DNA from 3 places in the Streptomyces sp. SGAir0957 genome. Region 3 is predicted to be linked to each of the others. Evidence: predicted binding sites of a transcription regulator. Region 3 holds the regulator's gene; each other region holds the start of a gene.
The links. Region 3 encodes HrcA, which represses chaperone genes, less so after heat shock. Its sites were predicted from a motif close to TTNGCACTCNGNNNNNCNGAGTGCNAA; they were not measured.
Positions count from the first base shown of each region.

Region 1: groL (chaperonin GroEL) is a predicted target of HrcA. The motif match lies at 5,906-5,932, and genes of this name have one in related genera.
Region 2: groES (co-chaperone GroES) is a predicted target of HrcA. The motif match lies at 4,382-4,408, and genes of this name have one in related genera.

Region 1 is NZ_CP027293.1:4,694,013-4,703,827, reverse strand. It holds gene C1N81_RS25975 (hypothetical protein) at 1-535, shown strand, start outside; gene C1N81_RS25970 (hypothetical protein) at 591-869, shown strand; gene C1N81_RS25965 (glycosyltransferase family protein) at 881-2,044, opposite strand; gene C1N81_RS25960 (hypothetical protein) at 2,088-2,690, opposite strand; gene C1N81_RS25955 (SigE family RNA polymerase sigma factor) at 2,683-3,180, opposite strand; gene C1N81_RS25950 (DUF6215 domain-containing protein) at 3,267-3,974, opposite strand; gene groL (chaperonin GroEL) at 4,113-5,738, opposite strand; gene C1N81_RS25940 (cold-shock protein) at 6,090-6,299, opposite strand; gene C1N81_RS25935 (MoaD/ThiS family protein) at 6,732-7,007, opposite strand; gene thrC (threonine synthase) at 7,090-8,388, opposite strand; SAM riboswitch class I at 8,407-8,562, opposite strand; gene C1N81_RS25925 (glucosyl-3-phosphoglycerate synthase) at 8,741-9,715, shown strand; gene C1N81_RS25920 (DUF7927 domain-containing protein) at 9,755-9,815, shown strand, end outside.
Region 2 is NZ_CP027293.1:5,027,902-5,037,716, forward strand. It holds gene C1N81_RS27560 (RNA polymerase sigma factor) at 1-1,198, shown strand, start outside; gene C1N81_RS27565 (THUMP-like domain-containing protein) at 1,230-2,447, opposite strand; gene C1N81_RS27570 (polysaccharide deacetylase family protein) at 2,530-3,588, shown strand; gene C1N81_RS27575 (polysaccharide deacetylase family protein) at 3,585-4,316, shown strand; gene groES (co-chaperone GroES) at 4,554-4,862, shown strand; gene groL (chaperonin GroEL) at 4,982-6,607, shown strand; gene C1N81_RS27590 (SDR family NAD(P)-dependent oxidoreductase) at 6,916-7,689, opposite strand; gene C1N81_RS27595 (MOSC domain-containing protein) at 7,753-8,430, opposite strand; gene C1N81_RS27600 (LysR family transcriptional regulator) at 8,513-9,463, shown strand; gene C1N81_RS27605 (WhiB family transcriptional regulator) at 9,533-9,815, opposite strand, start outside.
Region 3 is NZ_CP027293.1:5,559,956-5,569,770, forward strand. It holds gene C1N81_RS29780 (SpoIIE family protein phosphatase) at 1-798, shown strand, start outside; gene hemW (radical SAM family heme chaperone HemW) at 841-2,073, shown strand; gene C1N81_RS29790 (DUF3097 domain-containing protein) at 2,183-3,007, opposite strand; gene C1N81_RS29795 (MBL fold metallo-hydrolase) at 3,042-3,782, opposite strand; gene hrcA (heat-inducible transcriptional repressor HrcA) at 3,948-4,964, shown strand; gene dnaJ (molecular chaperone DnaJ) at 4,965-6,101, shown strand; gene C1N81_RS29810 (nitronate monooxygenase) at 6,237-7,322, shown strand; gene C1N81_RS29815 (16S rRNA (uracil(1498)-N(3))-methyltransferase) at 7,319-8,065, shown strand; gene C1N81_RS29820 (hypothetical protein) at 8,187-8,759, shown strand; gene C1N81_RS29825 (S41 family peptidase) at 8,798-9,815, shown strand, end outside.

The sequences.
Region 1 (9,815 bases), 870 kb from region 3:
CGCGAGGGGCGACGCCTGGTGGACGGCGTACGCGATGGGCGACGTACCGGAGGAGACGCCCGAGAAGACCGAACCAACGCAACGCCCGACGCGGACCCGCGCGTTCCTGCTGCTCGCGGCGCTGGGGCGGCGCTCCCCCTCCCTGGCGCTCTCGGCGGCCGAGTGCGCGCGGCTCGCGCCGGAGGCGGAGCGGTGGTTCACGCGCGGCGCGAGCGAGGACGACATGCTGCACGCCCTGACCGCCGGGCTCCCCGCACGGGTCCACAGCCCGGCCGCCCTGCTGCACCGGCGCCTCGTCGACAAGCTGCCGCCCCCGGCACCCGTGTCGACCCGCCCGATCCTGCGCGTCATCGAGTGCGCCAAGTGCGGCACACCCGGCCACCCCGAGGTCCTGGTGGGCGGTACCTGCTCCCTGTGCCGGGGCGCGCAGCCCGCGCCGAGGCAGCTCACCACCCTCGCTCCCGCGACCGTCCACGGGCACGCGGCGCAGATCCGCAGGGCCATGGCCCACGGCCGCGAGGAGACACGGGTCTGACCGGGCCGCTCCCGCTCCACATGCGCCCCCGCCACCGCTCCCGCATCCTGGCCCCATGGCTGACAGCACGTTTTCGAAGATTTCCTGGACGGAGTTCCGGCCGAACCAGCGGCGGCTCGTCACCGGCACCGCGCTGTGGGGCGCCGGGCTGCTCGTCTCGGCGGTCGGCGTCGGCGTCCTCGCGTACGAAGTGGTGCGGGCAGGCCGCACCTGGACCGGCGGCTGGGAGGTGCCGCCCACCGAGATGGCGTCGCGCGCCTTCCACCAGGCACAGAGCGCGGCCCAGGCGGGCCGGGACGCCTGGCAGAGCTACCAGGAGACACCACTCCGTTAGCACGGCGGTCGCTACCCGGCCCAGCGGCCCGACAGGAACGTCACCGCGTACAGCGTCGACATCGGCGCGAGCACGCACAGGCAGACGTACGCGGCCCGCTGGCTGCGCACCGTCCAGGCGGCGAGGCCCGCCCACAGCGGCCACCACAGGAGCGTCGCGCGCGGGATCGACGTGTACCAGTAGGACGTGCCGAGCGCCCACAGGCTCAGCGCGATGTACGTCGCCTCCGCCCAGCGGCGACGCCGCAGCAGCCAGCCGAACAGGGCGAGCCCGAGCAGCATCCCGAGAAGTTCGGCCTGGCACATGACGGCGTACCCGGTGGCGTAGCCGCCGTCGAAGGCCGCGTCCCAGGTGTGCGACCACGCCTGCCACGGCGCGTGGAACGTGCGGTACCAGCCGCGCTCCTCCGCGTGCTTCCACGCCATCCAGTCACCGGTCTTCGCGTGCAGGTAGACGGTGTACGCGAGCACGGGCACGGCGGGCAGCGCCAGCCAGGGCAGCCGCCGCCACCGCCGCCCGGGACCGTGCGCCACGAGGAACTGCACGAGCAGCGCCGCCGCGAGGAAGAGCCCGCTGACCCGCACGGCCGACGCGGCGGCGGTCAGCAGTGCCGCCAGAGCCCACTGTTCGCGCCGCGCCGCGAGCCACGCGGGCAGGGCGAACGCGAGGAACAGCGACTCGGTGTACCCGGCCGCCAGGAACACGGCGCAGGGCGAGAGCAGCAGGAGCAGCACGGCCCGGCTGCCGACCACGTCACCGGCTATGCGGGCCAGGGCGAGGACGGCGACGCCGCCCGACACGAGCGAGATCAGCAGCCCGGCGGCCGTCCAGTCGGGCACCACCCCGTGGACGGCGCGCAGCACGAGCGGGAAGCCGGGGAAGAACGCCTCGGAGTTGTCCTTGCTGTGGAAGTAGCCGAACTCCGCTATGGACCGGTAGTGCGCCCAGTCCCACTGCTGAAACGCCGAGAACAGTGGCCTGGCCTCCTTGGCGTCCGCGGAGGCGGGGAAGAGCCGGGTCACGCAGTACGCGGTGACGAGCAGTCCGAGCCGGGTGAGCAGATAGATCCGCAGCACCGTCAGATCGCGCGGACTCGGCCGCAGGCGTCTCGGCCGCCGCCGCGGTACGGCGGCCGTGCCGGGTATAGACGGCGCTTCCAGAAGGGCCGCGGGCATACGGGAGCTCCGTTCGGGTCGTGCGTGGGTGTGGGGGGATGCCTCAGGGACGGCTGGGCGGCGCGGAATCCGGCGGAGACGTCCGCTGCGGATCCGAGGTGGGGGGCGCCGAGAAGCCGGATAAGCCCGAGGAGTCGGAGGAGTCGGAGGAGTCGGAGGAGTCGGAGGAGGAGTCGGAGGAGTACGAGGTCGCGGTCCCGGTCGGGGACGAGGTCGCGGTCCCGGTCTCGGTCCCGGTCTCGGTCGATGCCGCGGTCGCGTTCTCGGTCGAAGTCGAGGACGAGGACGCGGAGGAGGACGAGGACGAGGACGAGGACGGTGACGTGTCCGGCGGCAGCGTCGTCGCCGGTGGCGCCGGTGGCGTCGACGGCGGGCCCGACGACGGCGCGGGCCGCGGCACCCCCGTCCGCGCGGGCCGCACCGTACCGGGCCCGTCCGCGAGGAGATTCGCGGCGACGCCGCCGCCCGCCCCGGCGCACAGCACCACGGCCGCGGTCGCCGCGACGGCGAGGCGGCGCCGCCGCAGCCGGTCGCCGCGGGCCCGGATCACCGCGCCCGGCGCCGGGGGCACGGCCCCGCGCCCGCCGGACGCGGCCAGTTCCTTGAGCGCCTCGGCGAGGCCGGGCTCGTCGCGGTGCTCAGTCACGGTGTGCCTCCTGCGCGCACGGGTCCTGCAGACGGGCGGCCAGGGCGGTCCTGCCCCGGGACAGATGGGTCTTCACGGTGCCGGTCGACAGGCCGGTCTCGCCCGCTATCTGCTCCACGGAGAGATCGCAGATGTAGTGCAGGGCGACGACCCTGCGCTGCTGCGCCGAAAGCTCCTTCAGCGCCTCGACGAGGGCCACGGTGCCGGGCTCGGGCGCGCCCACGTCCGGCGCGGCGCCGTGCCGCAGCCAGGCCTGCTCGCTGCGGCGCAGCTTCTTGAAGCGGCGTATCGCGAGCCGCCAGGCCACGGTCCGGATCCACGCCTCGGGCGCGGCCTCCCGGTCGAGGCGCCCGCGCCGGCTCCACGCCTTCACGAACGCCTCCTGCACGACGTCCTGCGCCTCCTGGGCGTCGCCGAGCATGACGTACAGCTGCCCGGTGAGCCGCCCGACCGCATGGGCGTAGAACTCCTCGAACTCCTCTGCGGTCAACGCCGTGCTCCCTGTGGTTCCCGACCGTGCTGTCGTGCTCTATAGACCTGGCGGCCGGACGCCGGTTGACACGTGTCCGAGGATTTTCAGGAATCCCACCCGGGGATCGCCGGGAGCACCCGCTCGGCGACGTCGAACAGCACGGCGTCGTCCGGCACCGCGCCGTCCTCGCGCCACACCGTCAGCTCGAAGGAGCCGCCCTTGTCCCCGGTGTCCTGCGCCACGGACAGGACACGGGCCGGAACGCCGGGACCGCTGCTCGAATCGCTCCCGTCCAGCCGGAACTGGAGGCTGATGGTGCGGTCCGAGTAGAGGACCGCGCGGTGGCCGTGGAAGCGCCGGTTCTCCACCGGGTCGTCGAAGAGGCTCGCCGTGAGGGCGACCGGATGGTCGTCGTAGGTGCCTTCGAGGTCCACGGTGTACGTGTCGAACTCGACCCGCGCCGACGGCGTCGGGATCTTGCGGCCGCCCGCCATCGTGACCTCGCTGTCGCCGCCCGACGCGTTCTTCGGGATCTCGGCGGGCGTGCCGAGCAGGGTGGCGAGGTCCTTGCGGTTGAGGGCCGCGCACAGTTCGGCGCCGGTGACCCGCCCCGCCGCCTTGTTCTTCCTGCCGCCGTCCTCGTCACCGTCCGAGCAGGTGGCCGGTTTCGGTTCGCTCTGCCCCGAGGCCGTGTCCCCGGAGCGCAGCTCCGTCGCCCAGAGGCCGAGGCCCAGCGCTCCGACGACGCCCAGCGCCGCCACCACCTGCCCCCAGGCAAAGGCGTCCTCGGATCTGCCGCCCGCGTCTCCCATAGCGTCCCCCCGTGTCTGTCATATGCCCGTCATGCGCCCGGGGACTTTAACCCGGCAACGCCCGAGGGCGGCACCCCCTCCTGAAGAGGAAGTGCCGCCCTCGGGACGAACAGACCAGCTGAACCGGAACGAACCGGATCAGAAGTCCATGTCACCGCCCGGCATGCCGCCCGGAGCGCCGCCGGCAGCGGCCTTCTCCGGCTTGTCGGCGATGACGGCCTCGGTGGTGAGGAACAGCGCGGCGATCGACGCGGCGTTCTGCAGCGCGGAGCGCGTCACCTTGGCCGGGTCGAGGATGCCCTCGGCGATCATGTCGACGTACTCACCCGTGGCGGCGTTCAGACCGTGGCCGACGGCCAGGTTGCGCACCTTCTCCACGACGACGCCACCCTCAAGGCCACCGTTGACGGCGATCTGCTTGAGCGGGGCCTCCAGGGCGAGCTTCACGGCGTTGGCGCCGGTCGCCTCGTCACCGTCGAGCTCCAGCTTCTCGAAGACCGCGGAGGCCTGGAGCAGGGCCACGCCACCACCGGCGACGATGCCCTCCTCGACGGCCGCCTTCGCGTTGCGAACGGCGTCCTCGATGCGGTGCTTGCGCTCCTTGAGCTCGACCTCGGTGGCGGCACCGGCCTTGATGACGGCCACGCCGCCGGCCAGCTTCGCCAGACGCTCCTGGAGCTTCTCGCGGTCGTAGTCCGAGTCGCTGTTCTCGATCTCGGCACGGATCTGGTTGACGCGACCCTGGACCTGGTCGGTGTCACCGGCGCCGTCGACGATCGTCGTCTCGTCCTTGGTGATGACGACCTTGCGGGCGCGGCCGAGCAGGTCGAGACCGGCGTTCTCCAGCTTGAGGCCGACCTCCTCGGAGATGACGGTGCCACCGGTGAGGATGGCGATGTCGCCGAGCATGGCCTTGCGGCGGTCACCGAAGCCCGGGGCCTTGACGGCGACGGACTTGAAGGTGCCACGGATCTTGTTGACGACCAGGGTCGACAGGGCCTCGCCCTCGACGTCCTCGGCGATGATCAGCAGCGGCTTGCCCGACTGCATGACCTTCTCCAGGAGCGGCAGCAGGTCCTTCACGTTGCCGATCTTGGAGTTGACGATGAGGATGTACGGGTCGTCGAGCGACGCCTCCATCCGCTCCATGTCGGTGGCGAAGTACGCCGAGATGTAGCCCTTGTCGAAGCGCATACCCTCGGTGAGCTCCAGCTCCAGACCGAAGGTCTGGGACTCCTCGACGGTGATGACGCCTTCCTTGCCGACCTTGTCCATGGCCTCGGCGATGAGCTCGCCGATCTGGGTGTCGGCGGCGGAGATGGAGGCCGTCGAAGCGATCTGCTCCTTGGTCTCCACGTCCTTGGCCTGCTCGAGGAGAGCGGCGGAGACGGCCTCGACGGCCTTCTCGATGCCACGCTTGAGGGCCATCGGGTTGGCACCCGCGGCCACGTTGCGCAGACCCTCGCGCACCAGGGCCTGGGCCAGGACGGTCGCGGTCGTCGTGCCGTCACCGGCGACGTCGTCCGTCTTCTTCGCGACCTCCTTGACCAGCTCGGCGCCGATCTTCTCGTACGGGTCCTCGAGCTCGATCTCCTTGGCGATGGACACACCATCGTTGGTGATCGTGGGGGCGCCCCACTTCTTCTCGAGGACGACGTTGCGACCCTTGGGGCCCAGGGTCACCTTGACGGCGTCGGCGAGCTGGTTCATGCCGCGCTCGAGGCCGCGCCGTGCCTCCTCGTCGAACGCGATGATCTTGGCCATGTGAAGTGGTCCTCCCGGACGGGGTGGAAAAGCAAGCAAACGGACCGTGCTGGTGCCCGCGACGGACGGCCCCTGAGCCTTGTGGTTCCTTGCCCCACCGGCCCCCGGACCTCACCGACCCGATCCAAGTTCTGTCACTCTCACTCGGAGAGTGCTAAGCCCAATGATTAGCACTCGACCCATGCGAGTGCAAGCGGCTACCACACATCCGGCGGGGGCGCGCGCAGCGCGAAGCACGGTCCGGGCGACGAAGGGAGTGTGACGACAGGCCCTGGTACGACGAAGGGCCCGCGCCCCCTCGGGGGACGCGGACCCTTCGTCTCGTACGAAGCCTGTCAGTCGCGACGCGCTTCAGCCGGCGGCGGCAAGGCGGACCATGTCTGCCTGCGGCCCCTTCTGGCCCTGCGAGATCTCGAATTCCACTCGCTGACCCTCTTCGAGGGTGCGGTAGCCGTCCATCTGAATCGCGCTGTAGTGGACGAATACATCCGCACCACCGTCGACCGCGATGAAGCCGTACCCCTTCTCCGCGTTGAACCACTTGACGGTGCCCTGAGCCATGCCTAACTCCCCTATTACTGGCCCTTGCACAGATCCGCACTTCGCGGATCCGGGTCAGACCTCACCCTCCCCAATGGGTAGGGGTGTGCGCCGGAACGCGTCGACCGCGGCTGAATGTATCTGCCCAACTGCCGTCTGCAACAGGTCAATCGGACGTGAAATCTGGGCACCCTCGAACGGGGAAACCGGGCCAACTCACCGGATCCCTGGGCAACTCGGGCCAGGCAAATGCCATAAAAGGCTCGAAGGGGCTGGGCACTTTGGCTGCTTCTTGTCGCGTCCCGAGCGGAAACTCATATGCGCCCGTCATGCACCACGCGGGGAAACGAACCAGGTTCCCCAACTGTACCGCGCTCAACCATGCAGAATTGCCCCCTCCGCTTCTCTCGCGGAGGGGGCAACAGGGGTAACTCAGCGTGCATCAGGGGAAGATCAGCCGCCGGCGACGGCCGGAATGATCGACACGCCGGCGCCGTCCGGCGTCGCGGTCTCCAGACCCTGCTCGAAGCGGACGTCGTCGTCGTTCACGTAGACGTTGACGAAGCGGCGCAGCTTGCCCTGGTCGTCGAGGACGCGGGCGGCGATCCCGGTGTGGTTCTTCTCGAGATCGGCGATGACCTCACCGAGCGTGCCCCCTTCGGCGGCGACCTCGGCCTGCCCACCGGTGTAGGTACGCAGAATGGTAGGAATGCGGACGTTGACGCTCACAACTCACCTCAGCACTAGCGGGGGCCCGGGGGGCAGAGCCCCCGGTTACGGGAAGGGGCGGGGCGGGGCGGGGCGGGGAAACCTACTCGGCGGCGAGCCCGGCGGCCCGGAACGCGTCGAGGGACGGCTTGATGGTCGCCGTGGCCTGCGAAGTCTCGGCGACAGCGTCAAGCGTCTTGAGCCCGTCACCGGTATTGAGCACGACGGTCGTCAGAGACGGATCGATCAGCCCGGCCTCGATGAGCTTCTTGGTGACACCGACCGTCACCCCACCGGCGGTCTCCGCGAAGATCCCCTCGGTCCGGGCGAGCAGCTTGATCGCGTCGACGACCTGCTCGTCGTTCACGTCCTCCACGGCACCACCCGTGCGGCGCGCGATGTCGAGCACGTACGGACCGTCGGCCGGGTTGCCGATGGCGAGGGACTTGGCGATGGTGTTCGGCTTCTGCGGCCGGACGACGTCGTGGCCGCCCTTGTACGCGACCGAGACCGGCGAGCAGCCCTCGGCCTGGGCGCCGAACAGCTTGTAGGGCTTGTCCTCGACGAGGCCGAGCTTGATCAGCTCCTGGAGCCCCTTGTCGATCTTCGTGAACTGCGATCCGGAGGCGATCGGGATGACCAGCTGGTCGGGCAGCCGCCAGCCGAGCTGCTCGCAGATCTCGTAGGCCAGCGTCTTGGAGCCCTCGCCGTAGTACGGGCGCAGGTTCACGTTGACGAAGCCCCAACCCTCGCCGAGCGGGTCGCCGATCAGCTCGGAGCAGAAGCGGTTCACATCGTCGTAGTTGCCCTCGATGGCGACGAGGTCACCGCCGTAGACACCGGCCATGACGACCTTGCCCTGCTCCAGGTCGTGCGGGATGAACACGCAGGAGCGGAAGCCGGCACGGGCGGCGGCGGCGCCGACGGCACCGGCCAGGTTGCCGGTGGAGGAGCAGGACAGCGTCGTGAACCCGAAAGCGCGCGCGGCCTCGATGGCCTGGGCGACGACGCGGTCCTTGAAGGAGTGCGTGGGGTTGCCGGAGTCGTCCTTGACGAACAACTTGCCCTGCTCGACGCCGAGTTCACGGGCGAGGTTGTCGGCCTTGACGAGCGCGGTCCAGCCGGGGTTCAGGTTCGGCTTCTCGGCGACGTCGGCCGGGACGGGAAGGAGCGGGGCGTAGCGCCACACGTTGGCCGGGCCCGCCTCGATCTGCTTGCGGAGCGCCTCGGGGTTACCGACCGGCAGGTCGTACGCGACTTCCAGAGGCCCGAAACACTCGACGCACGCGAAGATCGGGCCGAGCTCGAAGGTGGTGCCGCACTCGCGGCAGGAGAGCCCGGAAGCCGGACCGAGATCAACGGTCTGCTGAGCGGTTCCGGTGGCGACAGTCTGTACAGCCATGAGAGGCGAGGCCCTTTCTCCTCATCTTCCTCGCGACGCATCTCGCCGCGAGACGGATTTGGCACCTTCCCTAGCCGGGAGCCTCGCGGTGGACAGTTGCGGTGTCCTACGAGACCGGCTGGAGGGTTGCCGGGGCTTCAACGGGCCGTATCCCTCTGCCCCTCTGGATGAGCGGTATTCGGTTGTTTGTGGCAGTTGTGTCGGCGGCGACCCCGGCATGCGATGGTCACCGGCCTTGTTCAAGACTGTAACCGAAGGCCCGGACCCTTGAGATAGTCGTCCGAACCGCGAGATGGATCACACCCCGCCCCCGGACCCGCCCGTGCACCCGCCCCCGAAGGAGCCACAGACCGTGCTGGAAGAAGTCGAACGCTGGCTTGAGCAGCGCTCCTGGTCGGTGGCCGACCGCCCGCTGCACCAGTTGACCGCGGCGAAGCGCGCGTCCGGCCAGACGGTGAGCGTGGTGCTGCCCGCGCTCGACGAGGAGGCGACGGTCGGCGAGATCGTCACCGTGATCCGGCGCGAGCTGATGACGGCGGCGGTGCCGCTCGTCGACGAACTGGTGGTCCTGGACTCCGGCTCCACCGACCGCACCGCAGAGGTCGCGGCGGCGGCCGGGGCGCGCGTCGTGCACCGGGACACGATCCTGCCGCGCATCCCGGCCGCGCCCGGCAAGGGCGAGGTGCTGTGGCGCTCCCTGTACGTCACCAGCGGCGACATCGTCTGCTTCGTCGACGCGGACCTGAAGGAGTTCTCGGCGGACTTCGTCTCCGGGATCGTCGGCCCGCTCCTCACCGACCCGGGCGTCAGCTTCGTCAAGGCGATGTACGACCGCCCGCTGGGTACTGAGTTCGATTCGCCCGCCTCCGGCAGGACGGCAGGGCAGGGCGGCCGGGTCACGGAGCTGATGGCCCGCCCGATCCTCAACCTGCACTGGCCGCGCCTCGCCGGATTCGTCCAGCCCCTCGGCGGCGAGTACGCGGCCCGCAGGACGCTCCTCGAACGCCTGCCGTTCCCGGTCGGCTACGGCGTCGAGCTGGGCCTGCTCGTCGACGCGCTGCACACCGTGGGCCTGGACGCGCTCGCCCAGGTCGACGTGGGCGTGCGCCGCCACCGCCACCAGGACGGGCTCGCGCTCGGCCGGATGGCGGCGGCCATCTACCGCACGGCCCAGCTGCGGCTCGCGCGCGGCCAGCTGGTACGGCCGGAGCTGACCCAGTTCGAGCGGGGCGAGCGCGGCTTCGTGCCACGGACGTACGCGGTGGACACCGTGGAGCGGCCCCCGATGGCCGAGATCGGTGAGTATGCGGAGCGTCGCGTGGCATAGACGTGGGTTAATCATGCTTTCTGTCTAAATTGCCCACTTATGTGGCTCAGACTTTCCCAGGGCGGTTCCCGGGGCATGGCGGCGCTCACCGCGACGGCGA
Region 2 (9,815 bases), 530 kb from region 3:
CGCCGTCACGCGCGTCGTGCGCGACGTCGGCATCGCGGAGGAACTGGCGCAGGACGCGCTCGTCGCCGCCCTCGAACAGTGGCCGGAATCCGGTGTGCCCGAGCGGCCGGGCGGCTGGCTCACCGCCGTCGCCCGGCGCCGCGCCGTCGATCTCGTGCGGCGCCGCGAGAACTACGCCCGCAAGCTCGAAGAGGTCGGCAGGGCAACGGAGTTCGCGTACGAGGACCAGAGCCCGGCCGACCCGGACGACATCGACGACGACCTGCTGCGCCTGGTCTTCATGGCCTGCCACCCGGTGCTGTCCGCCGAGGCCCGCGTCGCCCTCACCCTGCGCCTCCTCGGCGGCCTCACCACCGCGGAGACCGCCCGCGCGGTCCTCGCCCCCGAACCGACGGTCGCCCAGCGCATCGTCCGCGCCAAACGCACCCTCGCCACCCGCAACGTCGCCTTCGAGGTGCCCACCGGCCCCGACCGCGAGGCCCGCCTCGGCTCGGTCCTGGAGGTCATCTACCTCATCTTCAACGAGGGCTACGCCGCCACGGCGGGCGACGACTACCTGCGCCCCGGCCTGTGCGAGGACGCCCTGCGCCTGGCCCGCGTCCTCCAGTCGCTGATGCCGAAGGATCCCGAAGTGCACGGCCTCGCGGCTCTGCTGGAGCTCCAGTCGTCCCGCACGGCCGCCCGCACGGCGCCCGACGGCTCGCCCGTCCTGCTCAGGGACCAGAACCGGACCCGCTGGAACCCGCTCCTGATCCGGCGCGGGTTCGCCGCGCTCGGCCGGGCGGACGCGGTGGCCCCGGGACCGCCGGGACCGTACGCCCTCCAGGCCGCCATCGCCGCCTGTCACGCCCGGGCCCACACCTACGAGGAGACCAACTGGTCCCAGATCGCCACCCTCTACGGGCTCCTCGCCGCCCGTACCCCGTCCCCGGTGGTCCGGCTCAACCAGGCGGTGGCCGTGTCGATGGCTGCGGGCCCGGCCGCGGCCCTGCCCCTCGTCGACGCCCTCACCGACGAACCGGCCCTGCGCGACTACCACTTGCTGCCGAGCGTGCGCGGCGATCTGCTGGAGCGGCTCGGCCGGGTGGCGGAGGCGCGGGAGGAGTACGCGCGGGCGGCGAAGCTGGCCCGGAACGGACGGGAACGCGCCTTCCTGCTCGGCAAGTCGGACGCTGGTTCAAGCCCCTCCGGCGAGTGAGGAGCGGGGGCCGGGGCAGAGCCCCGCGGCCTCAGCCAAGGGAGACCGGCCCCCCGAGAAGCATGGTCGGCGCCCCGGCCACCCGCGTCAGAAACACCGTCACCGCCCCCTTACCGTACGGCTTGGGCATGACCTTGCGCCGCAACTCCTCCGGCTCGACCGCGGACCCCCGCTTCTTCACGGTCAGCACCCCGACGCCCCGCTCCCGCAACAGCGCCTTCAGCTTCTTGACGTTGAAGGGGAGCTGGTCCGTGATCTCGTAGGCGCTCGCGTACGGGGTCGGGCGCGGCGCGTCGGCGGTGACGTACGCGATGGTCTCGTCGATGAGCCCGCCCCCGACCTGCTCGGCCACCTCGGCGACGAGATGCGCACGGATGACGGCCCCGTCGGGCTCGTACAAGTACCGCCCCACGGGCCGCACCCCGGGATCCGGGAGCCCGCGCCCGACCAGCTCGCGCGGGTCCGGCAGCAGGGTGGCGCGCATCCGGCCGGGCTCCGTGCCGAACCAGAGCACGGCCTCCTTCACATCACCCCCGTCCGAGATCCACTCCGCGTCGGCCTCCGCCGGGATCGCCTCGTGCGGGATGCCCGGCGCGATCTTCAGCGCGGCGCGCGGGGCGGCGAGCGCGGCGGAGACGGCCCAGGACAGCGGCGGCGAGTACGCCTCGGGGTCGAAGATGCGCCCGCGTCCGGCCGAGCGCCGGGCCGGGTCCACGAAGACGGCGTCGTACGCGGAGGTGTCCACGTCGGTCACGTCCGCCTCCCGCACCTCGATGAGGTCGTCGAGGCCGAGAGCGGCGGCGTTGGCGCGGGCGACGGCACAGGTGTGCGGATCCCGGTCGACGGCGAGCACCAAGATGCCCGCGCGGGCCAGGGCGATCGCGTCGCCGCCGATGCCGCAGCACAGGTCGGCGACTGACCGGACACCGAGCGCGCGGAACGAAGCGGCACGGTGGGCGGCGACCCCGGCGCGGGTGGCCTGCTCGACCCCGTTCGGCGTGAAGTACATGCGGGCCGCGTCCTCCGCCCCGAACTTCGCCACCGCCCGCTGCCGCAGCCGCGCCTGCGCGAGCGCCGCCGAGACGAGCGCGGCGGGGTGGTCGCGGCGCAGCCGGGTCGCGAGGGCCAGCTCCTGCGCCGGATCGTGCTCGCGCAACGCGTCGAGGAGGGCCTGGCCCTCCGGGGCGAGGAGGGCGCGGAAGTCGGCGGCGGCGTCGTCGGACGTGGCAGAGGAACTCACCCGATCCATTGTGGGCCAGTCGGTGGACGGTCCGTGCGCGGTGGCGGTGTCGGCCCCGCATCAGGGCTCTGAGCTGCGAGGATCCGGCGCCATGCGACGAGTGTCGGTACGACAAGATGAAGAGACGGCCGCGCGGCCGGCCCGCCCGGAATCCGCCCGCAGAACCGCGCCCCGCACGGGGTCGGGCCGCCGGGCCGCGCCCCGCACGGAATCCACCCGCAGAACCGCGCTCCGCACGGGATCCGCCCGCAGGGCCGCGCCCCGCACATGGGTCCTCGCGCTGGCCACGGCATCGCTCGCGACCGCCTGCGCGGGCGACTTTGACCCCCGTGAGGAACGGACGCGGGCGGCCACGGAGAGCGCCGCCGCGGACCGGGCGGTCGCCGAGCGGGCGGTGCGCCCGGCCCTCGGCCAGCAGGCCCGCCGCGCCGCGGCGGCCCGGCGCTGGGGCCTGGCCGAGGTCCCTCTCGCCGCACCCGAGCCGCCCGCGAAGAAGCCGGTGATCAGGCCGCGCGCGGGGTTCGAGGTAGCGGGCCAGGACCGGCTCGCCCTGCCGCCCGTCTTCACCACGGTGCCCACCAAGGACCGGGTCGTCTTCCTCACCATCGACGACGGCGCCGAGAAGGACCCGCGCTTCCTACGGATGATGAACGACCTGAAGATCCCGTACACGGCCTTCCTGACCGACACCGAGGTCAGGAAGAAGAAGCCGGGCTACGCGTACTTCGCGAAGGCCAGGGACCTGGACGGCGCCACCCTCAACAACCACACCCTGCACCACCGCTTCCTGCCGAACCTCTCCTACGCGGAGCAGAAGCACGAGATCTGCGGCATGCAGGACAAGCTCGAACGCCACTACGGCAAGCGCCCCACCCTCTTCCGCCCGCCGTACGGCGACTACGACCGGACCACTCTCAGGGCCGCCAAGGCGTGCGGCATCACCCACGCGCCGATCTGGAACGCCGAGGTCTTCGCCGACCGCGTCGACTACCGGGAATGGGACCGGTCCCTCCACCCCGGCGACATCGTCCTCACGCACTTCCGCGGCCGCGGGGACTGGGCGGGCACGATGCCCGACATGGTCCGTACGTTCCTGGACCGGGCCACCGCCGACGGGTTCGCGGTGGCCCGCCTCGAGGACTACCTGTGACACCCGGCCGCACCCTCGCCGCCACCCTGGCGGCCGCCCTGCTCCTCACCGGCTGCGCCCAGTCCGTCGACCCGATCGAACGCATGGGCCGCAAGGCGGCGCAGGGGGTCCGCCACCATCACGCGGCCCCGGCGGCGGCACCCCCGGCCGGCCCGGCGGGAACGGTCCCCCCGGTGATCGACCACATCGCCACCCGCGACAAGGTCGTCTTCCTGACCTACGACCTGGACGGCGACCATCCCGGCGCCCGCGGACTCGCGGCACTGGTCCGCGAGAAGCGCCTGCCGCTGTCCGTGTTCCTGGCACGGCCCGCCACCCGCTCCGGCCCCCTCGCACGGTTGCGCGCCCTGGGCGCCGACATCGAGAACCGCACCTTCACGCGCGCGTCCCTGCCCGGCCTCGGCTACGTCGCCCAGCACACGCAGATCTGCGCGCAACAGGACAGCGTCGCGGGCCGCTTCGGCCGTGCCCCGCGGCTGCTCCGTCCGCCCGAGGGCGGCTTCGACGCGGCGACGCTCCGGGCGGCCGCCGCCTGCGGCATCGAGGCGATCGTCCTGTGGACCCACGAGGCCCCCGACCCGCCCCATCTCCACCTCCACCTCCGCCTCCACCCGGGCGACATCATCAAGGTGGGGGGAGGCCGGCGCCCGGCGGACACGACGGCAACCCTGCTGCGAGAGATCCGGAGCCAGGGCTACGAGGTGGCCCACCTGAACGCCTACCTGTGACCGGGCCCGCCCAGGGGCGCGGGGAACTGCGCGACCGGCCAGATCCACGCCGCGTCGCCGGACGATTGGCACTCCGCTTGACCGAGTGCTAATCGCGGTCATAGTCTCGACCCTGGCACTCACCACTGGAGAGTGCCAATCAGCGACGGGCAGGTCCGGCACCCGCGACGACGGATCCACCTGGTCGCCACCTCAGACTCTTAACCCCGTGAGATCTCCGAAGGGGGAGACCGGATCGTGACGACCGCCAGCTCCAAGGTTGCCATCAAGCCGCTCGAGGACCGCATCGTGGTCCAGCCGCTCGACGCCGAGCAGACCACGGCCTCCGGCCTGGTCATTCCGGACACCGCGAAGGAGAAGCCCCAGGAGGGCGTCGTCCTCGCCGTCGGTCCGGGCCGCTTCGAGAACGGCGAGCGCCTGCCGCTCGACGTGAAGTCCGGCGACATCGTGCTGTACAGCAAGTACGGCGGCACCGAGGTCAAGTACAACGGCGAGGAGTACCTCGTCCTCTCGGCGCGCGACGTCCTCGCGATCGTCGAGAAGTAAGCGGCCGAAAAAGCAGCTTTTGATGTGAAGTGCGCCCCTGGCACCCGCGACCGTAAGAAGCCGGGGTCAGGGGCGTCCTTCGTTCACCCCTAGTTTTTCGAGAGGGCTGAAACGCTCCCATGGCGAAGATCCTGAAGTTTGACGAGGACGCCCGTCGCGCCCTCGAGCGCGGCGTCAACAAGCTTGCCGACACGGTCAAGGTGACGATCGGCCCCAAGGGCCGCAACGTCGTCATCGACAAGAAGTTCGGCGCCCCCACCATCACCAACGACGGTGTGACCATCGCCCGCGAGGTCGAGGTCGAGGACCCGTACGAGAACCTCGGCGCGCAGCTGGTGAAGGAGGTGGCGACCAAGACCAACGACATCGCGGGTGACGGTACGACCACCGCCACCGTGCTCGCCCAGGCCCTGGTCAAGGAGGGCCTGCGCAACGTTGCCGCGGGCGCGTCCCCGGCCGCCCTGAAGAAGGGCATCGACGCCGCGGTGAAGGCCGTGTCCGAGGACCTCCTCGCGACCGCCCGCCCGATCGACGAGAAGTCCGACATCGCCGCCGTCGCCGGTCTGTCCGCCCAGGACAGCCAGGTCGGCGAGCTCATCGCCGAGGCGATGGACAAGGTCGGCAAGGACGGTGTCATCACCGTCGAGGAGTCCAACACCTTCGGCCTGGAGCTCGACTTCACCGAGGGCATGGCCTTCGACAAGGGCTACCTGTCCCCGTACTTCGTCACCGACCAGGAGCGTATGGAGGCCGTCCTCGACGACCCGTACATCCTGATCCACCAGGGCAAGATCGGTTCGATCCAGGACCTGCTCCCGCTCCTGGAGAAGGTCATCCAGGCGGGCGGCTCGAAGCCCCTGCTGATCATCGCCGAGGACGTCGAGGGCGAGGCCCTGTCGACCCTGGTCGTGAACAAGATCCGCGGCACGTTCAACGCCGTCGCGGTCAAGGCCCCCGGCTTCGGCGACCGCCGCAAGGCGATGCTGCAGGACATGGCCACCCTCACCGGTGCCACCGTCATCGCCGAAGAGGTCGGCCTCAAGCTCGACCAGGCCGGTCTCGACGTCCTCGGCTCCGCCCGCCGCGTCACCATCACCAAGGACGACACCACGATCGTCGACGGTGGCGGCAACAAGGCCGACGTCGAGGGCCGCGTCAACCAGATCAAGGCCGAGATCGAGAACACGGACTCCGACTGGGACCGCGAGAAGCTCCAGGAGCGCCTCGCGAAGCTCGCCGGCGGCGTCTGCGTCATCAAGGTCGGTGCCGCGACCGAGGTCGAGCTCAAGGAGAAGAAGCACCGTCTGGAGGACGCCATCTCCGCGACCCGCGCCGCGGTCGAGGAGGGCATCGTCTCCGGTGGTGGCTCCGCGCTCGTCCACGCCGTGAAGGTCCTCAACGACAACCTCGGCAAGGAGGGCGACGAGGCCACCGGCGTCTCCGTCGTCCGCCGCGCCGCCGTCGAGCCGCTGCGCTGGATCGCCGAGAACGCGGGCCTCGAGGGCTACGTCATCGTCTCCAAGGTCGCCGAGCTCGAGAAGGGCTCCGGCTACAACGCCGCGACCGGCGAGTACGGCGACCTGGTCAAGGCCGGCGTCATCGACCCGGTCAAGGTCACCCGCTCCGCCCTGGAGAACGCCGCCTCCATCGCCTCCCTGCTCCTCACGACCGAGACCCTGGTCGTCGAGAAGCCGGCGGAGGAGGAGCCGGAGGCCGCGGGCCACGGTCACGGCCACTCCCACTGACGCGCTCCGCTGAAGTGACCTGAGGCTCGGCCCCCTGTGTTTTCGGGGGCCGGGCCTCCTGGTTTTCCGGGGCGCGTCTGCCGGGTTCTGGTCGTTGCCGGGCGCGGGTTGCGTGGTGGCTGGTCGCGCAGTTCCCCGCGCCCCTGGCGGGGGCGCGTCTGCTGGGTGCGGTTCGTCGCCGTCCGCGGAGCGTCGTGGTTGCTCGCGCCGTTCCCCGCGCCCCTGGCGGGGCCGCTTGCGGTGCTCGCGCCGTTCCCCGCGCCCCTGGCGGGGGCGCGTTTGCGGTGCTCGCGCCGTTCCTCGTGGCCCTAGCGGGGGCCGTACTTTCGGCCCGTCTTTGAGGTGACGCCGCCCAGCAGGCCGCGCGGGGTCACCTTCGCCAGCCCCATCAGCGCCTTGTAGCGCGGGTCCGGGATCGAGAGGGTCTTGTTGCGGGACAGGTCCGCCAGGGCGGCTGTCACCAGCTTGTCGGCGTCGAGCCACATCCACTTGGGGATGTTGTCCGTGCCCATCCCGGCCCGCTCGTGGAACTCCGTGCGCACGAAGCCGGGGCAGAGCGCCATCAGGCGGACGCCCGAGCCCGCCAGGTCCTTCGCGACGCCCTGCGTGAACTGGACGACCCACGCCTTCGAGGCGCCGTACGTGCCGCGCGGGACGAACGCCGCGACCGACGCCACGTTGATCACACCGCCGCGCCCGCGCTCGCGCATCGCCCCGGTCGCCGCGGAGGTGAGCCGTAGGACGGCCTCGCAGTGCACCTTCAGCATCGTCAGCTCGTCGGCCATGGACACTTCCAGGAAGCGGCCCTTGTTGCCGAACCCGGCGTTGTTGACCAGCAGGTCGACCGCGGCCTTCGGGTCGGCGAGGCGCTTCTCGACCGCCGCGATGCCGTCGTCGGTGGACAGGTCGGCCGTGAGCACCTCGGCCTCGATGCCGTGCCGGTCGTGCAGTTCCGTCGCCTGCTCCTGGAGCCGCTTCGTGTCGCGGGCGACGAGCACCAGGTTGTGTCCGTCGGCGGCGAGGCGCCGGGCGAAGGCGGCGCCGATGCCCGCGGTGGATCCCGTGATCAGTGCCGTAGTCATGGAGCAAGGTTAGTGAGCGTCACGCGGTGCTCGTGATCACCGGGCGGGGTCTGCCCGCACCCTTCACGCCGTCTGCGCGCCGTACTTCTCCACGTACGTCCGCGCGACCCGCTCCACCTCGCCGTGGAGCGGGGCCCCGGCCGCCAGCACCCTCGGCAGCAGCTCCCGCTCCGTCATCAGCGCGCGGAACTCGAAGGAGACCGTCACCTCGTGCGCGGGGCGGTGCACGATCTCCACGGTGTCGCCCGCGCGGATCTCGCCCGGCTCGATGACCCGCAGGTACGCGCCCGGCCGCTGCTCCTGCGTGAACCGCTTGACCCAGCCCTTCTCGCCCACGTGCCCCTGGAAGGTCTTGCACGGGATCCGGCTCGCGCTGACCTCCAGGAGCAGGTCGGGGCCGATCCGCCAGCGCTCGCCGATCTTCGCGCCGCACACGTCGATGCCCTCGGTGGTGAGGTTCTCGCCGAAGGAGCCGTTGGGGAGCGTGCGGCCGAGCGCGCGCTCCCACGCGTCCAGGTCCTCGCGCGCGAACGCGTACACCGCCTGGTCGTCGCCGCCGTGGTGGCGCGTGTCGCACACGGCGTCGCCCGCTATGCCGCTCGCCCCGGTCCCCTTCGTGCCCGGTGCGCTCACCCGGACCGGGCCCTGGACCGGCTGCTTGTCGATGCCGGTCACGCCGTCCGGCTGGTCGGTGTAGGGGACGGCCTTGGGGCGGCCCAGGTTCAGCGACAGAAGCTTCATGTCACCGCACGGTACGGGACCGCCCATGAAAGCCGCCACGCAATATTCGACGATCTCCCCAAGCGGCGCTTATGCTTGAACCATGATCGAGGCCCGGCACCTTCGCGTCCTGCGCGCCGTCGCCGCCACCGGCTCCTTCTCGGCGGCGGCCCGCGAACTGGGCTGCACGCAGCCCGCCGTCAGCCAGCAGATGAAGGCCCTGGAGTCCTCGGCCGGCACACCGCTGCTGATCCGCACCGGACGCGAGATGCGGCTGACCCAGGCCGGTGAGGCGCTCGTGCGGCACGCGGCGGGCATCCTCGCCGGGCTCACGGCCGCCGAGGAGGAGGTCGCCGCGATCGCGGGTCTGCGCGCGGGCCGGGTCCGCCTCGTCTCCTTCCCGAGCGGCAGTTCGACCCTGGTGCCGACCGCGCTTGCCGCCCTGCGCGCGGAACACCCCGGTACGCGCGTCTCGCTGGTCGAGGCGGAGCCGCCGCGCTCGGTGGAGATGCTGCGCGAGGGCGACTGCGACGTCGCCCTCGCCTTCCGTTACGAGGGGCGGCGCGAAGCGCCTCAGCAGGAGGGCGGCGGGGGGAGGCGGGAGGGCCAGGGCGCGCACGCCGCCGAGGAGTGGGACGACCTTGTCGTGCGGCCCCTGCTCGCCGACCGGCTCGTGGGCCTGGTCGCCGAGGGGCACCCGCTCGCCGGCGCGGGCTCGGTGACCATCGACGCGTTCGCCGACGACCCGTGGATCGCGGGCTGCCCGCGCTGCCGCCGCCAGCTCGTCGAGGTGTGCCGGGGCGCCGGTTTCGCCCCGCGCATCGACTTCGCCACGGACGACTACCCGGCGGTGGTCGGCCTGGTCGGCGCGGGGCTCGGAGTTGCCGTCCTTCCCGAACTGGCCATCGAATCCGTTCGCCCCAAGGGTGCACGCACAGTGACGGTGGAGCCGCCCGTGCGGCGCGAGATCGTGGCGCTGACCCTGCCCGATCTGGCCCAGGTCCCGGCGGTCGCCGCGACCCTCGACCACCTGGCGAAGGCCGCCGCTCGCTGATCCCGCCCCTGGGTGCCACCTGCACAGGTGTTTGCAGAAACGTTCCTTCAGTGACCCTTCAGTGGTGCGTCAGTGGTTCATGAAGGGCCCGTCATGACCCGGTGACGGGGTCGCGGGTCCGCCGCCGACCGCCGCCGACGCCGTGACGAGCCGGTTGCGGGCCCGCCCCATCAGCTCTTCGCGCTCGTCCTCGGTGAGGCCGCCCCACACGCCGTACGGCTCGCGCACCTGAAGGGCGTGAGCTGCGCACTCCGCGCGCACCGGGCACCTCATGCAGACCTCTTTCGCCGAGTTCTCGCGCGCGCTGCGCGCCGCTCCTCGCTCGCCCTCCGGGTGGAAGAAGAGCGAGCTG
Region 3 (9,815 bases):
CAGGCCACCATCAGCCGCATCCTCCAGCGCGGGCTGCTGCCGACCGCCATCGCCGAGATCCCCGGCGTCCAGAGCGCCCTCGTCTACGAACCCAAGGAGGCGGGCGGCCCCGGCGGCGACTTCTACGACGTCTTCCCCGCGGGCGACGGCCGCTGGTGCTTCGCGCTCGGCGACATCCAGGGCAAGGGTCCGGAGGCGGCCGTCGTCATCGGCCTCGTCCGGCCCTGGCTGCGGCTCCTCGCCCGCGAGGGCTACCCCGTCGCCCAGGTCCTCGACCGGCTCAACCGGCTGCTGCTCGACGACGCCACCGAGGCCGCCGACGCCGCCGCCCGCGCCCTCGCCGCGGCGGGCGGCCAGGGCATTCCGGCGGAAGGTTCCAGCTCCCGCTTCCTCTCGCTCCTCTACGGCGAACTCACCCCGTCCGACGACGGCCGCGCCGTCACCTGCACCCTCGCCTCCGCCGGACACCCGCTGCCCCTCCTGATGCGGCCCGGCGGCGAGGTCCTCACCGCCGCCGTCCCCCAAGTGCTGCTCGGCGTCGTCGAGGACCCCGACTACACCAGCGAGACGTTCGAGCTGCTCACCGGCGACACCCTGCTCTGCGTCACCGACGGCGTCACCGAGCGCCGCTCGGGACACCGCCAGTTCGACGACAACGACGGGCTCGCCCAGGCCCTCTCCGGCTGCGCCGGACTCACCGCGCAACTGCTCGCCGAGCGCATCCGGCGGCTCGTGCACGCGTACGCGGACGCGCCACCGGACGACGATCTGGCGCTGCTCGTGCTCCAGGCCATGTGAGCGGGCGGCCCGGCTCGGGCCGGGCTGCTGGACAATGGGGGTATGCCTTCCGCCCTCCCCGATGGTGAGCCCGTGCCCGACGACGGGGCGCTGCCCGCCTCCGCCCTCGCCGGCGCCGCCACCCGGCCCCTCGGCTTCTACCTGCACGTCCCGTACTGCGCCACCCGCTGCGGCTACTGCGACTTCAACACCTACACCGCGACCGAGCTGCGCTCCACCGGCGGCGTGCTCGCCTCCCGCGACAACTACGCCGAGACCCTGATCGAGGAGGTCCGGCTCGCCCGCAAGGTGCTCGGCGACGACCCGCGCCCCGTGCGGACCGTCTTCGTCGGCGGCGGCACGCCCACGCTGCTGCCCGCCGCGGACCTCGTACGGATGCTGGGTGCCATCCGCGAGGAGTTCGGGCTGGCGGACGACGCGGAGGTGACGACGGAGGCGAATCCGGAGTCCGTCGACCCCGCCTACCTCGCCGAGCTGCGCGCCGGGGGGTTCAACCGGATCTCGTTCGGGATGCAGAGCGCCCGGCAGCACGTCCTCAAGATCCTCGACCGCACGCACACCCCCGGGCGGCCCGAGGCGTGCGTCGCGGAGGCGCGGGCGGCCGGGTTCGACCACGTCAACCTCGACCTCATCTACGGCACCCCCGGCGAGAGCGACGACGACTGGCGGGCCTCCCTCGACGCCGCCCTCGGCGCCGGGCCCGACCACATCTCCGCCTACGCGCTCATCGTCGAGGAGGGCACCCAGCTCGCCCGGCGCATCCGGCGCGGCGAGGTGCCCATGACCGACGACGACGTGCACGCGGACCGGTACCTCATCGCCGACGAGGCGATGCGCTCCGCCGGGTTCGAGTGGTACGAGGTGTCGAACTGGGCCACGTCCGAGGCGGGGCGGTGTCTGCACAACGAGCTGTACTGGCGCGGGGCCGACTGGTGGGGGGCCGGGCCCGGGGCGCACTCGCATGTGGGCGGGGTGCGGTGGTGGAACGTCAAGCATCCCGGGGCGTATGCCGCTGCGCTGGCGGAGGGTCGTTCGCCGGGCGCGGGGCGGGAGATCTTGGCCGATGAGGATCGGCGGGTCGAGCGGATTCTGCTGGAGCTACGGCTCCGGGACGGGTGCCCGGTGTCCTTGCTGAAGCCCGCCGGGCTTAGCGCTGCGCGGAAGGCTGTGCGGGACGGGTTGCTTGAGGCGGGGCCGTTCGACGCGGGGCGGGCGGTTCTGACCCTGCGGGGGCGGTTGCTGGCCGACGGGGTTGTGCGGGATCTGGTCGACTGACAGCGCCTACGCGCCGTAGGGGTGGTGTTCTTCACCGCGGGTGCGGGTTTCGTCGTGGCTGGTCGCGCAGTTCCCCGCGCCCCTCTCGGGGCGCGTTTCGTCCGGCGATCTAAGCTTCTCCGCCCGTCACAAAATCGATCAGCTCCTCCACCCGGCCCAGCAGCGCCGGTTCCAGGTCCCTGTACGAGTGGACCCGGGACAGGATGTGCTGCCAGGCCTCGCCCGTGTTGGCGACGCGCCAGCCCAGCGCTCGGCAGACGCCCGTCTTCCAGTCCTGGCCGTGGGGGACGCGGGGCCAGGCGTCGATGCCCACGGAGGACGGTTTCACGGCCTCCCAGATGTCGATGTAGGGGTGGCCGACGACCAGGGCGTGCGGGCTGGTGACCGACTGGGCGATGCGGTGTTCCTTCGTGCCGGGGACCAGATGGTCGACCAGGACGCCGAGGCGCGCGTCGGGGCCGGGATCGAACTCCGCCACGATCGCCGGGAGGTCGTCGACGCCCTCCAGGAATTCCACCGCCACGCCCTCGATGCGCAGGTCGGCGCCCCAGACCCGTTCGATCAGCTCGGCGTCGTGCTTGCCCTCGACGTAGATGCGGCTCGCGCGGGCCACGCGCGCGCGGGCGCCGGGGACGGCGAGTGAGCCGGATGCCGTGCGGGTGGGGCGCGCCGGGCCGCCCGCCGAGGGGCGGACCAGGGTGACGACCTTGCCCTCCAGGAGGAAGCCGCGGGGTTCCATCGGGAACGCGCGGTGCTTGCCGAAGCGGTCCTCCAGGGTCACCGTCGGGCCCTGCGCCGTCTTCTCGACGCGGACGACCGCGCCGCAGAAGCCGGTCGTGACCTCCTCGACCACGAGATCCGGCTCGGCCGGGACCTCGGGCACCGAGGTCTTCCGCTTCCACGGCGGCGTGAGGTCAGGGCTGTACTGGCGCATTCGGCCGACGATAGGAGAAGCCGTCGCGTACGGGCTACGACACGCCGGATCGCGCCGCCAGTGTGGCGCGCTGCTCGCGGACAAACGCCGCATTCACCACTGATCCGTGCCCGGGGACGTAGCGGGCGTCCTCGCCGCCCAGGGCGAGGAGCCGGTCCAGCGCCTGCGGCCACAGGCGTGGGGCCGCGTCCGTGCCCGCCTGGGGCTCGCCGGACTCCTCGACCAGGTCGCCGCAGAAGACGATCTCCGGCCCGGGGACCAGAACCGCCAGGTCGTGGGCCGTGTGGCCGGGGCCGATGTTCGCGAGCAGGACCTGGACGCCGCCGCCCAGGTCGAGCGTGCGTTCGCCGCAGATGCGGTGGGCCGGGGTGACCAGGAGGTCCGCCGCCTCGGCCGCCGCGTCGGGATCGACCCCGTGGCGTACGGCGTCGGCGCGCAGGGCGTCCGCGCCGTCCCGCGCGAACACGGTGTCGATGCCCGCGGCCCCGTACACCTCGACGCCCGCGAAGGCGGCCGTGCCGAGGACGTGGTCGAAGTGGGGGTGCGTCAGCGCGATGTGCGCCACCCGCGCGCGCGAACCGAGCAGGCGGCGGGTGTCCGTGCGCAGCCGGGCCCCTTCGCACAGGGAGGAGCCCGTGTCGATGAGCAGGGCCGCGTCGTCGCCCACGACCAGGCCGGTCGTGCAGTCCCAGCCGGGCAGCCGGACCCGGCCCACGCGCGGCGCGAGCCCTTCCCAGCCCGCCGACCGCCAGTCGATGTCCGCCGTGCTTTTCATGGGGTCGACGCTAGCGGCCTTGCCTGGTCCGTACCCACCGGCCGTACACTGAGCCGGGGACGACTGGCACTCGCGCGCAGCGAGTGCCAAAACGGAAAGATCGCATCGATCACCGCGACGACCATCGCGATGATCTCGGAGACGGTTGCTGGAGGTGTGCGCCCGATGCTCAGTGAACGCAGGCTCGAAGTGCTGCGCGCCATCGTCCAGGACTACGTCGGCACCGAGGAGCCCGTCGGCTCCAAGGCGCTGACCGAGCGGCACAGCCTGGGCGTCTCACCGGCGACGGTGCGCAACGACATGGCCGCCCTGGAGGACGAGGGGTTCATCGCCCAGCCGCACACCAGTGCCGGGCGCATCCCCACCGACAAGGGGTACCGCCTCTTCGTCGACAAGCTCACCGCGGTGAAGCCGATGACGGGGCCGGAGCGGCGCGCCATCCAGAACTTCCTCGAGGGCGCCGTCGACCTCGACGACGTCGTCGGCCGGACCGTGCGGCTGCTCGCGCAGCTGACGCGGCAGGTCGCGGTCGTCCAGTACCCGTCCCTGACCCGGTCCACCGTGCGCCATGTCGAGCTGCTCTCGCTCGCGCCCGCCCGTCTGATGCTCGTGCTGATCACGGACACCGGGCGCGTGGAGCAGCGGATGATCGACTGCCCGGCGCCGTTCGGCGAACCGTCCCTCGCGGATCTGCGGGCCCGGCTCAACAGCCGTGTCGCGGGCCGCAAGTTCGCCGATGTGCCGCAGTTGGTGCAGGATCTGCCCGAGGCCTTCGAGGCGGAGGACCGCGGTACGGTCGCGACGGTGCTCTCCACTCTCCTGGAGACGCTCGTCGAGGAGACCGAGGAGCGGCTGATGATCGGCGGCACCGCCAATCTCACCCGCTTCGGACATGACTTTCCCCTCACCATCCGGCCCGTGCTGGAAGCCTTGGAGGAGCAGGTCGTGCTCCTCAAGTTGCTCGGTGAGGTGGGCGATTCGGGCATGGCCGTACGCATCGGCCACGAGAACGCCCACGAGGGACTCAACTCCACGTCCGTCGTGTCGGTCGGCTACGGTTCGGGCGGCGAGGCAGTAGCCAAGCTCGGCGTGGTCGGACCGACCCGCATGGATTACCCGGGAACGATGGGAGCAGTACGCGCAGTGGCACGTTACGTCGGACAGATCCTGGCGGAGTCGTAAGTGGCCACGGACTACTACGCCGTACTCGGCGTGCGCCGCGACGCTTCCCAGGACGAGATCAAGAAGGCCTTCCGAAGGCTCGCCCGTGAGCTTCACCCGGACGTGAATCCGGACCCGAAGACACAGGAGCGGTTCAAGGAGATCAACGCCGCGTACGAGGTGTTGTCGGACCCGCAGAAGAAGCAGGTCTACGACCTCGGCGGCGACCCGCTGTCCCAGTCGGGCGGCGGCGGTGCCGGTGGCTTCGGCGCCGGCGGGTTCGGGAACTTCTCGGACATCATGGACGCGTTCTTCGGGACGGCGTCGCAGCGCGGGCCGCGCTCGCGCACGCGTCGCGGCCAGGACGCCATGATCCGTCTTGAGGTCGAGCTGGACGAGGCCGCCTTCGGCACCACCAAGGACATCCAGGTCGACACGGCTGTCGTCTGCTCGACGTGCAGCGGTGAGGGCGCCGCGCCCGGGACCTCCGCGCAGACCTGTGACATGTGTCGCGGCCGCGGTGAGGTCTCGCAGGTCACGCGCTCCTTCCTCGGCCAGGTCATGACCTCGCGGCCGTGCCCGCAGTGCCAGGGCTTCGGCACCGTCGTGCCGACCCCGTGCCCGGAGTGCGCCGGTGACGGCCGGATCCGTTCGCGCCGCACCCTGACGGTGAAGATCCCGGCCGGTGTGGACAACGGGACGCGGATCCAGCTCGCGGGCGAGGGCGAGGTCGGCCCCGGCGGCGGCCCTGCCGGTGACCTGTACGTGGAGATCCACGAGCTGCCGCACCCGGTCTTCCAGCGGCGCGGCGACGACCTGCACTGCACGGTCACCATCCCCATGACGGCGGCGGCCCTCGGCACCAAGGTGCCCCTGGAGACGCTCGACGGCATGGAGGAGGTCGACATCCGGCCCGGCACCCAGTCCGGGCAGTCGGTCCCGCTGCACGGGCGCGGCATCACGCACCTGCGCGGCGGCGGTCGCGGCGACCTCATCGTGCACGTCGAGGTGATGACCCCGCAGAAGCTGGAGCCCGAGCAGGAACGCCTGCTCCGGGAACTGGCCAAGCTCCGCGGCGAGGAACGCCCCACGGGCCAGTTCCAGCCGGGGCAGCAGGGGCTTTTCTCGCGCCTGAAGGACGCCTTCAACGGGCGGTGACGGCAGAGGGCGGGCGCGTCTTCAAAGGGCGCTGACGCCCGAGTGCGTGTCCCATGTGCCACCCCGTCCGGGGTGGCACATGCCAGGCAGAAGCGCCGATTCGGCCGCCCGTCCCGTACGTGGCACGATGCCGTCATGTCCTCCGCTCTGACCGCTCTCTGCCCCTGTCCGATCGTGCAGGCCCCCATGGCGGGCGGCGGGTCCTCGCCCGCGCTCGCGGCGGCCGTGTCCGATGCGGGCGGGCTCGGGTTCCTCGCCGCCGGGTACAAGACGGCCGACGGGATGTACCAGGAGATCAAGCAGGTGCGGGGGCTCACGGGGCGGCCGTTCGGGGTCAACGTGTTCATGCCGCAGCCCGACGTCGCGGACCCCGCGGCGGTCGAGGTCTACCGCCACCAGCTCGCCGGTGAGGCCGGCTGGTACCAGACGCCGCTCGGCGACCCCGACAGCGGACACGACGACGGCTACGACGCCAAGCTCGCCGTCCTCGTCGACGAGCCGGTGCCGCTGGTCACCTTCACGTTCGGCTGCCCCACCCGCGAGGTCGTCGAGGCGCTGCGCAAGGTCGGCACCCTGACCGCCGTCACCGTGACCACCGTCGAGGAGGCGCTCGCCGCGCAGCGGTCGGGCGCCGACGCCGTCTGCGTCCAGGGCGTCGAGGCGGGCGGCCACCAGGGCACCCACCGCGACAACCCCGAGGCCGACGGCAGCGGCATCGGCCTCCTCGCGCTGATCGCGCAGGTACGGGAAGCGGTGCAGCTCCCGATCGTCGCGGCCGGCGGCATCATGCGCGGCGCCCAGATCGCCGCCGTGCTCGCGGCCGGGGCCGACCTCGCCCAGCTCGGCACCGCGTTCCTCGTGACCCCCGAGTCGGGCGCCCCCGCACTCCACAAACAGGCCATGACCGATCCGCTGTTCACCCGCACCGAGCTGACCCGGGCCTTCTCCGGGCGGCCCGCGCGCGGCCTCGTCAACCGCTTCATGCGCGAGCACGGGCCGTACGCGCCCGCCGCGTACCCGGAGGTCCACCACATGACGTCACCGCTGCGCAAGGCCGCCGCCAAGGCGGGTGACCCGCAGGCCATGGCGCTCTGGGCGGGCCAGGGCCACCGGCTCGCCCGTGAACTGCCCGCCGGGCAGCTCGTCGAGGTCCTCGCCGCCGAACTGGGCGCCGCCGAGGCCACGCTCGGGCAGCGGGGCGGATCGCGGGGTGGCGCGTGACCGCCCCGGTGTTCGTGGTCGAGGGCCCGGTGCCGGGCGACCGCACGTACGTGCTCGACGGCGCCGAGGGGCGGCACGCCGTCTCCGTGAAGCGGCTGCGGGCCGGGGAGGCGCTCGTCCTCACGGACGGGCGCGGGGAGTGGAGCGAGGGCGTCGTCGTCGCGGCCGAGGGCAAGGACCGCCTGGTCGTGGAGGTCGGCCCGGTGCGCTCGGAGCCCGCCGAGCGGCCCCGGATCACCGTGGTGCAGGCGCTGCCCAAGGGCGACCGCGGGGAGCTGGCCGTGGAGACGATGACCGAGACGGGCGTCGACGCGATCGTGCCGTGGGCGGCGTCGCGCTGCATCACGCAGTGGCGGGGCGAGCGCGGCACGAAGGCCCTCGGCAAGTGGCGGGCCACCGCGCGCGAGGCGGGCAAGCAGTCGCGCCGGGTCCGCTTCCCCGAGGTGGCGGAGGCGGCGTCCACCAAGGAGGTCGCGGCACTGCTCGCGGACGCGGATCTGGCAGTCGTCCTGCACGAGGACCGGGACGCGCCGAGCACCGCCCTCGCCTCGGCCGAGCTGCCGACGGACGGCGACATCGTGCTGGTCGTGGGCCCGGAGGGCGGGGTGTCGCCGGAGGAGCTGGCCGTGTTCGCGGCCGCGGGAGCACACCCGTACCGGCTCGGACGCAGTGTGCTGCGGACCTCGACGGCGGGGACGGCGGCGGTGGCGCTGCTGCTCGGCCGCACCGGACGCTGGGCGTAGCCGCCCGCGCCGACACTGGCTGCAACGGCTCTACCCGTGCGGGGGAGCCGGTGGCATTCTGCCGTCCATGGGGGATCTGAGACGGATCAGTAGGGGTTTGGGGCGGTTACGGGCCCCGCGTGTGCTCGCCGTGGGCGGTGCGGTGGCCGTGCTGGCCGGGGGAGCTCTCGCGTGCCAGCCGGTCGACGGCGAGCTCGACCCGGCCGACGTCGCCGCCACCACCGACGCGCAGGCCACCCAGGAGCTGAACCGGACGCACGCCAAAGTCTCCTGGATCAGCTGCACCGCGGCGTGGAGCGGCCGTTCCCCGTCCGGCGGTTCGACACCGGACGAGGTCAAGGTCGACTGCCGGGGCCGCACCCAGGACGGCAAGGACATCAAGATCGAGGGGTGGATCTACGGGGTCGTGCCCGGCAAGTGCGTGCGCGGCACGACGATCGCCCGGGTCGACGACAAGGTGTGGTTCCGCCTTCAGGTCCTCGGCAACTGCGCGGCGATGAGCAGCTCGCAGCCCACGTACACGTACACGAAGCCGTCGGGCACGTACACGAAGCCGACGGGCACGTACACGAAGCCGTCGGACAAGCCGCAGCCGCAGCAGCCGGGGGCGACGCGCACCGTGACCGAGACGGCGACGGCGACCCGGACGGTCCGGGTTCCCGACCCCAACTGCTCGTGCTTTGAAGGGAAATGACCGGCAAAGAGCGATGACAGGCAAATAGAGTGGGCCGGGTGACGAGCCCTGCCTACCTCCGGTTCCCGCATCCGCACGGTGAGACGGTCGTCTTCACCGCCGAGAACGACGTGTGGGCCGCGCCCCTCGACGGCGGCCGCGCCTGGCGCGTCAGCGCCGACGACGTGCCGGTCGGCCACCCACGGATCTCCCCGGACGGCACGACCGTCGCCTGGACGTCGCGGCGCGACGGCGCGCCCGAGGCGCATGTCGCCCCGCTCGACGGCGGAGCGTCCAACCGCCTCACCTACTGGGGCAGTTGGACCACCGGCGTCCGCGGCTGGACGCCCGACGGGCGCGTCCTCGCCACCAGCGCGCACGGACAGGCCACGGGGCGCCGCAGCTGGGCGCGGGCCGTGCCGCTCGACGGCGGCCCCGCCGAGACCCTCCCGTACGGGCCCGTCGGCGGTGTCGCCCACGGGCCCGACGCCGCCGTGCTCCTCGTCTCCGCGCCGATGGGCCGCGAGGCCGCCCACTGGAAGCGGTACCGGGGCGGCACCGCGGGCAAGCTGTGGATCGACCGGGACGGCGGCGGCGACTTCGGCCGGGTCCACGCCGACCTCGCCGGGAACATCGAGCACCCGATGTGGGTCGGGGAGCGGATCGCGTTCCTCTGCGACCACGAGGGCACCGGCGCCCTGTACTCCTCCCTGCCCGACGGCTCCGACCTGCGGCGCCACACCCCCCTCGACGGCTTCTACGCACGGCACGCCGCCACCGACGGGACCCGCGTCACCTACGCGAGCGCCGGGCGGCTGTGGGTCGTCGACGACCTGGAGGCGGCCGAACCCCGCCCCGTCGACGTACGGCTCGGCGGACAGCGGGCACACCTGCAACCGCGCCCCGTCGACGCCGCGCACTGGTTCGGGGCCGCCTCGCCCGACCACACCGGGCGCGGCAGCGCGGTCGCCGTGCGCGGGGCCGTGCACTGGGTGACCCACCGCGGCGGCCCGGCGCGCGCGCTCGCGGCGGAGCCGGGCGTACGGGCCCGGCTCCCGCACACGTTCCGCGTCGACG